Regions from separate parts of the Salipiger bruguierae genome, predicted to be linked through region 2. Evidence: riboswitches for the same ligand, from Rfam matches in the RefSeq annotation. Region 2 holds a riboswitch; each other region holds the start of a gene.
The links. A riboswitch is a leader RNA that binds a small molecule or an ion and turns the genes downstream of it on or off. The one in region 2 is predicted to bind thiamine pyrophosphate.
Positions count from the first base shown of each region.

Region 1: another riboswitch for thiamine pyrophosphate. It lies ahead of PVT71_RS20805 (FAD-dependent oxidoreductase); the one in region 2 lies ahead of PVT71_RS03495 (thiamine ABC transporter substrate binding subunit).
Region 3: another riboswitch for thiamine pyrophosphate. It lies ahead of thiC (phosphomethylpyrimidine synthase ThiC); the one in region 2 lies ahead of PVT71_RS03495 (thiamine ABC transporter substrate binding subunit).

Region 1 covers NZ_CP123385.1:1,386,309-1,388,564, reverse strand. Annotated here, with positions in the region: gene PVT71_RS20815 (thiazole synthase) at 1-286, opposite strand, end outside; gene thiS (sulfur carrier protein ThiS) at 290-487, opposite strand; gene PVT71_RS20805 (FAD-dependent oxidoreductase) at 477-1,466, opposite strand; TPP riboswitch at 1,595-1,720, opposite strand; gene PVT71_RS20800 (DUF1326 domain-containing protein) at 1,928-2,256, shown strand, end outside.
Region 2 covers NZ_CP123384.1:717,877-720,132, reverse strand. Annotated here, with positions in the region: gene PVT71_RS03500 (thiamine/thiamine pyrophosphate ABC transporter permease ThiP) at 1-211, opposite strand, end outside; gene PVT71_RS03495 (thiamine ABC transporter substrate binding subunit) at 187-1,167, opposite strand; TPP riboswitch at 1,219-1,328, opposite strand; gene aroC (chorismate synthase) at 1,522-2,256, shown strand, end outside.
Region 3 covers NZ_CP123384.1:268,335-270,590, forward strand. Annotated here, with positions in the region: gene thiC (phosphomethylpyrimidine synthase ThiC) at 1-1,121, opposite strand, end outside; TPP riboswitch at 1,248-1,366, opposite strand; gene fabD (ACP S-malonyltransferase) at 1,550-2,256, opposite strand, start outside.

The DNA of each region.
Region 1 (2,256 bases), on a different replicon from region 2:
CGATGACCTCGAGCTTGATCCAGTTGGTGCCGAAGATCTCGCGCGCCATCTGCGCCGTGGTCACCGCCTCGCGCGCGCTGTGGCAGCCGGCGGTGTTTGGCAGGATGCGGCAGCCTGTGGCCCTGAGAAGATCCCGGAACCCCGCGCCCTCCGCCCCCTCGCGGCGCAGCGAGACGGTGATCACCTCGGCCCCCGAGGCGGCGACGGCCTCACCCAGCACGGCGGGCGAGGGATATTGCGCGGTGCCCAGCATCAGCCGGGACGAAAGATCGGTGCCGTAGAACATCGCTCAGCCCCCCTGCATCGGCGACAGGACCTCGACCTTGGCGCCGTCGCGCAGCGCGGTGCGCTCGCGCAGCCCGCGTGGCACGAAGGCGCCGTCGAGCGCGGTGGCGACCGAGGCCGGATCGAAGCCGCGCTCGGCGAGCAGCGTCGCGAGCGTCGGCGCGGTTGTGGTGAGGCTTTCGCCGTTGAGATCAATGCGCATGATGCGCCTCCTTGGTGGGGTCTGCGGCAAGGCGCGCGGCCTGCTCCTCGGCCAGCACCGGGGCCATGAGAAAGCCGTGGCGATACATGCCGTTGAGGTGGATGCGGTCGCCGGTCTCGCGGATCGCGGGGATGTTGTCGGGAAAGGCGGGGCGCAGCCCGGCGCCGGTGGCGAGGATCTCGGCCTCGGCAAAGCCGGGGTGCACGGTGTAGGCGGCCGAGAGCAGCTCCATTGCGGCACGGGCGGTGATCCCGCCGGGGCGCGCGCTCTCGACCATGGTGGCGCCGAGCATGTAGCGCCCCTGCCCGCGCGGGACGATGTAGCAGGGAAAGCGCGGGTGCAGCAGGCGGAGGGTGCGGGTGAGCTTGACCCCGGGCGCGTGCAGCTCGAGCATCTCTCCGCGCACCGCGCGCAGGTCCGGAAGGTGGTCGCGGGCGCCGAGGCCCCGGCAGTCGACGATCCGCCCCGAAGCCGGGCCACCATGGATCGGCACGCCTCGGGCCTCGAGCGCCGCGCGCAGCTCGTCCATGGCGAGGCGCGGGTCGATGTGCGCCTCTTCCGCAAAGAAGAGGCCGGTGGCGAAACGCCCCGCGAGCTCGGGCTCGAGCGCGGCGGGATCGGTGCGGACGTGGCCCTGTGTCGCGCGGGCGAAGTGCTCGAGCTCGGCCCGGTCGCGTGGCGGGGCGATGACCAGCGTGCCGGTGGCCGAGTAGCTGCGCGTCCGCGCCCGCCACCAGCCAAGCGCGGCCTGTCCCCGGCGGGTGATCTCGGGCGGCGCGCTCTCGCCCTCGCAGAACGGGGCGAGCATCCCGCCCGCCAGCAGCGATGCAGGCGGTGGCGCATCCTCGGGCGCGATGAGCTCGACGTCAAAGCCGCGCCCGGCCAGCGCCGTGGCGGCGCAGAGCCCCGCGACCCCGGCCCCCAGCACCGAGATCCGACCGCCATGGCGGTGTCGCAGGATGTGTGAATTCGTCTCCACTCGGCCTCCCTTCCATCGGGACCCGGAGGACGCGCGGGAAGGCAGACGGGGCCGCCCGGGCCCGGGCGCGCGGAGGCGCAAAGGGGCCGAGTGGCCCGAAAGGACCACCCCAGCCGCGATGCATGGAGAAGATTGCCCTTCGGTCTTCCTACGCCAGCGTCAACTGGGTCAGGTTCAAAGGGTCGCATCACCGGCGCGGCACGCGCGCCTGTCAGCCTCTCAGTCCCCGTGGCGGGACTCCCCTGACGTGGCGCGAGCATAGGCGATGCCGGGGCACGGTCAATCGCCCATTTCCCGCGCGCCCGCCGCCGAGCGGAGCCGGACGGTACAAATCCGCCGCGTTTCGTGGTAGACTGCGCGCAGGCAAGGATCCCCGGGCATCATTGCGTCGCGCCTGTCGCGACCTTTGCAGCTTCGTCCTGCCGCTGCCTCTGGGGGCAGCACATATAGGGGGAATTTTCATGGGATATTCGATCGAAGGCGACCTTCTCGAGGTCTGCAACTGCAATGTTCTCTGCCCTTGCTGGATCGGGGAGGATCCGGACAACGGCTATTGCGACGCGACGCTTGCCTATCGCATCAACTCGGGCGAGGTCGACGGGGTGGACATGAGCGGCGTGATCGTCGCCGGTGTCGGCAAGATCCCCGGCAACGTGCTCGCCGGGAACTGGAAGCGCCAGCTCTACATCGACAGCAAGGCCAGCAACGAGCAGAGCGCGGCGGCCATCGACCTGCTGCAGGGACGCAGGGGCGGACCGCTGGCCGATCTGGCGCAGCTCATCGGCGAGGA
Region 2 (2,256 bases):
CGCGGGCGACGGGGATCGCGAGCACGACCGAGAAGAGCGCCGAAAGCAGCGCCTGCAGGAGCGTGAAGCGCAGCGCCTGCCAGTCGCCGGGGCCGAGCGCGCCCCAGCCTCCGGCACGGGCCAGCACCGCCGCGACCGGGCCGAGCACCAGTGCAAGCACCAGCCCGGCCGCGACGAGGGCGGCGCCTACTGCGAGAGGCCGCGGCGCCATGCCTCGATGGCCTCGTCGCGCAGCGCCGCGGCCTCGTCCTCGGAGTAGAAGAGCACCTTGGTCGGCTGTTGCAGCTCCCTGAAGCCCTCGGGCCACTGGTCATGCGGCAGCGCCGCCGGGAAGGACCAGTTGCCGGTGGCGATCATCTGCTGGAACTCCGGCGTCAGCAGGAAGTCCATGAACTGCTGCGCGAGCTCGGGCTGGTCGGTGGTGGCGACCTTGGCGGCCAGCTCGACCATGAAGTAGTTCCCCTCGGGGAAGATCAGCGCCTTCTTGGTGTGATCCTCCTCGGCGATGATGTGGTAGGCGGGCGAGGTGGTGTAGCTCAGCACCATGTCCGCCTCGCCGTCGGTGAAGAGCCCGTAGCTTTCCGACCAACCCTTGGTGACGGTGAGGATCTTCGGCGCCAGCTTGCGCCAGGCGTCCTCGGTCCTGTCGCCGAAGACCGCCTGGGCCCAGAGCGCCATCGCAAGGCCCGAGATCGAGCTGCGCGGGTCCTGGATGACGATCTTCAGGTCATCCGGCGCGTCGAGCAGCTCGGCGAAGCTCTGCGGCGGCTCGGCCAGGCGGGTCGTGTCGTAGATGAAGGCGGTCTCGGCGTAGTTGTAGGGCAGGAAGGTGTCGTCGGTCCACGCGATCGGCAGGGTCAGCGGCGAGAGGTCGACGCCGTGCGGGGCGAAGAGCCCGCTCTCGCGCGCCTTCTTGGTCACGTCGGTGTTGAGACCGAAGACCACGTCGGCCTCGGTCTGCGCGCCCTCGAGCAGCAGGCGGGGCAGCAGGTCGCCGGGCTTGAACTGCAGGTCGCAGCCGCAGCGCGCCTCGAACATCTCCTCGATCTTCGGGCCGGGGCCCCATTCCGAGACGACGTAATCGCCCGCGTAGACGGTGAGGACGGGCTCCTGCGCCAGCGCCGTGCTGGCAAAGAGACATCCCGCTGCAAAACTGATGGCCTTCATGGCATCCTCCAAATTTGCGGCGAGAGGGCAAGACGGGCCGGGGGCATCTGCGCCTTGGGCCGTGACCTTCCCTCCGCCGGTGTTAACCGGGTCAGGTTCAACGGGTTCGCGGATTTGCATCTCAGCCGGCGCTTGCGCGTCCGGCACCCCGAGGTGGCGCAAGACCTAGCCGGGCGGCGGGGCTCTGGCAAGGTGAATTGCCGCGGGGCGAAATGCGCGCGTGGCCGGCCCGGGCCGAGACAATTCCCTTGAGGCATTGGCCGCGCTGGCCTAACAGACTGGCCTGAAAGGCGGGCCCGCGGCGCGGGCCCGGGCAAGCATGCACCCGGACGGCACGACACAGGAGACCCGACCATGAGCCTCAACACCTTCGGCCATCTCTTCCGCGTGACCACCTGGGGAGAGAGCCACGGGCCGGCGCTTGGCGCGACCGTGGACGGCTGCCCGCCGGGCGTGCCGATCGACGAGGCCACGCTGCAGCACTGGCTCGACCTGCGCAAACCGGGGCAGAACAAGTACACCACGCAGCGGCGCGAGCCCGACGCGGTGCGGATCCTGTCGGGCGTCTTCGAGGGGCAGACCACCGGCACGCCGGTGCAGCTGATGATCGAGAACACCGACCAGCGCTCGAAGGACTATTCCGAGATCGCGGCGAAGTTCCGCCCGGGCCACGCCGACATCACCTATTTCCAGAAATACGGCATCCGCGACTACCGCGGGGGCGGGCGCTCCTCGGCGCGCGAGACGGCGGCGCGGGTCGCCGCGGGCGGGCTGGCGCGGGCGGCGCTGGCCGAGCTGGCGCCGGGGATCTCGATCACCGGCTACATGGTGCAGATGGGGCCGCAGGCGATCGACCGGTCGCGCTTCGACTGGGACGAGATCGCGCGCAACCCGTTCTGGTGCCCGGATGCCGAGACGGCCGAGGGCTGGGCGGACTACCTCGACGGGCTGCGCAAGTCCGGCGACAGCGTCGGCGCGGTGATCGAGGTGACGGCGCGCGGCGTGCCGGCGGGGCTGGGCGCACCGATCTACGGCAAGCTCGACACCGACCTTGCCGCGGCGATGATGTCGATCAACGCGGTGAAGGCG
Region 3 (2,256 bases), 450 kb from region 2:
ATGGAGCCCGGCCGCAAACCGTCGCCGAGCGAGAAGGAGACATCATAGGCCCGCGCGATCTCGCAGATCTCCTCGAAGTGCTCGTAGAGGAAGCTCTCGCGGTGGTGGTGCAGGCACCACTTGGCCATGATCGAGCCGCCCCGGCTGACGATGCCGGTCACCCGGTTCACCGTCATCGGGATCATGTGCAGCCGCACGCCCGCGTGGATGGTGAAATAGTCCACCCCCTGCTCGGCCTGCTCGATCAGCGTGTCGCGGAACACCTCCCAGCTGAGATCCTCGGCGATGCCGCCGACTTTCTCGAGCGCCTGGTAGAGCGGCACGGTGCCGATCGGCACCGGCGAGTTGCGCAGGATCCAGTCGCGGATGTTGTGGATGTTCCGCCCTGTCGAGAGGTCCATGACCGTGTCCGCGCCCCAGCGCGTCGCCCAGACCATCTTCTCGACCTCCTCGGCCATCGAGGAGGTCACCGCCGAGTTGCCGATGTTGGCGTTGATCTTCACCAGGAAGTTGCGGCCGATGATCATCGGCTCGAGCTCGGGGTGGTTGATGTTGGCAGGGATGATCGCGCGGCCTCGGGCAATTTCGTCGCGCACGAACTCGGGCGTCACGAAATCGGGGATCGCGGCGCCCCAGTCCTGCCCGTCGCGCACGAGCGCGGCCTTTGCGGCCTTGCGCCCGAGGTTCTCGCGGATCGCGACGAATTCCATCTCGGGCGTGACGATCCCGGCGCGGGCATAGGCCAGCTGGGTGACCGCCCGGCCGCCCGTGCCCTTGCGGGGCGCGTGGCGGACCGGGAACTCGGGCACCAGCCGCGCGCCCTCGGCAAAGCCGTTGTCCTCGGGCGTCACGTGGCGACCGGCGTAGCTCTCGGTGTCGGCGCGGGCGGCGATCCAGCCCTCGCGCAGCCGCGGCAGCCCGCGGTCGAGGACGATGTCGGCGGCGGGATCGGTGTAAGGGCCGGAGCTGTCGTAGACGGTCACCGGCGGCTCGCCGGCCGAGGGGTGCAGGTCGATCTCGCGCATCGGCACGCGGATCTGCGGATGCAGCGAACCCTCGTGCCAGACGCGGCGCGAGGCGGGCAGCGGCCCGCAGGTGACGGTTGGGGTCAGGTCTTTCATCGGTCGGAGCCTCCAAGCTCGAAGCGGTGGAGACCCAGTTCCGTGCGTGAATGGAGAGACGCCGCTGCATGGGGACGGGGGACTCCCCCCGTGGTCCTTTCCGCAGAACAGGGGCGCAGAGCCCCCGGCAACGCCTGTGCACCATCCCTACGCCAGTATGAACTGGATCAGGTTCGTCGGGTCACTGCGCTGCGCGGACGCCAGCAGTATCTCAGCCCCTTGTCGGGACCCCCCGGGTGTAGTGGCGCCACCCTGCGGCGAGTCGGGCGGGGCGTCAAGGTGGTGCCTCGGGCCAATGGGCGGGGCTAGCGGAGGGGTGGACTCGAGTATTTGGAGAAAGATGAAAGGGCGGATGCGGCGCCCGGAATGCGGAAAGGGCGGCGCCGCGTGGCACCGCCCTTTGCGTTTTCAGGCGACTGGCTAAGCGCTCAGACGGCTTCGAGCGCCGCCTTCACGTCCTCGGGCGCGCCGACGTTGCGCAGCGCGGCGCTGCGCTCGATGCGCTTGACCATGCCCGAGAGCGCCTTGCCCGCGCCGATCTCCCAGAACTCGGTGACGCCCTGCGCCACCATGTATTCCACCGACTCGCGCCAGCGCACCGAGCCGGTGACCTGCTCGACCAGCAGCGCGCGGATGCGGGCGGGGTCGGTGACAGCCTCGGCGACGACGTTGGCGACGAGCGGCACGCTCGGGGCCTTGATCTCGACCTGCTCGAGCGCCTCGGCCATGACCTCGGCGGCGGGGGCCATCAGCGCGCAGTGGAAGGGCGCGCTCACCGGCAGCAGCAGCGCGCGCTTGGCGCCCTTGTCCTTGGCGATGTCGAGCGCCCGCTCGACCGCGGCCTTGCTGCCCGAGATCACCACCTGCGACGGGTCGTTGTCGTTCGCCGCGGCGCAGACCTCGCCCTGCGCGGCCTCCTCGGCCACGGCGCGGGCACCGGCGAGATCGAGGCCGAGCAGCGCGGCCATGGCGCCTTCGCCCACCGGCACGGCGGCCTGCATCGCCTTGCCGCGGGTGCGCAGTAGCTTGGCGGCATCGCCGACGCTGAGCGCGCCGGCGGCGGTCAGCGCCGAGTATTCGCCGAGCGAATGGCCGGCGACGAAGCTCGCCGCGCCGATCTCGATGCCCTCGGACT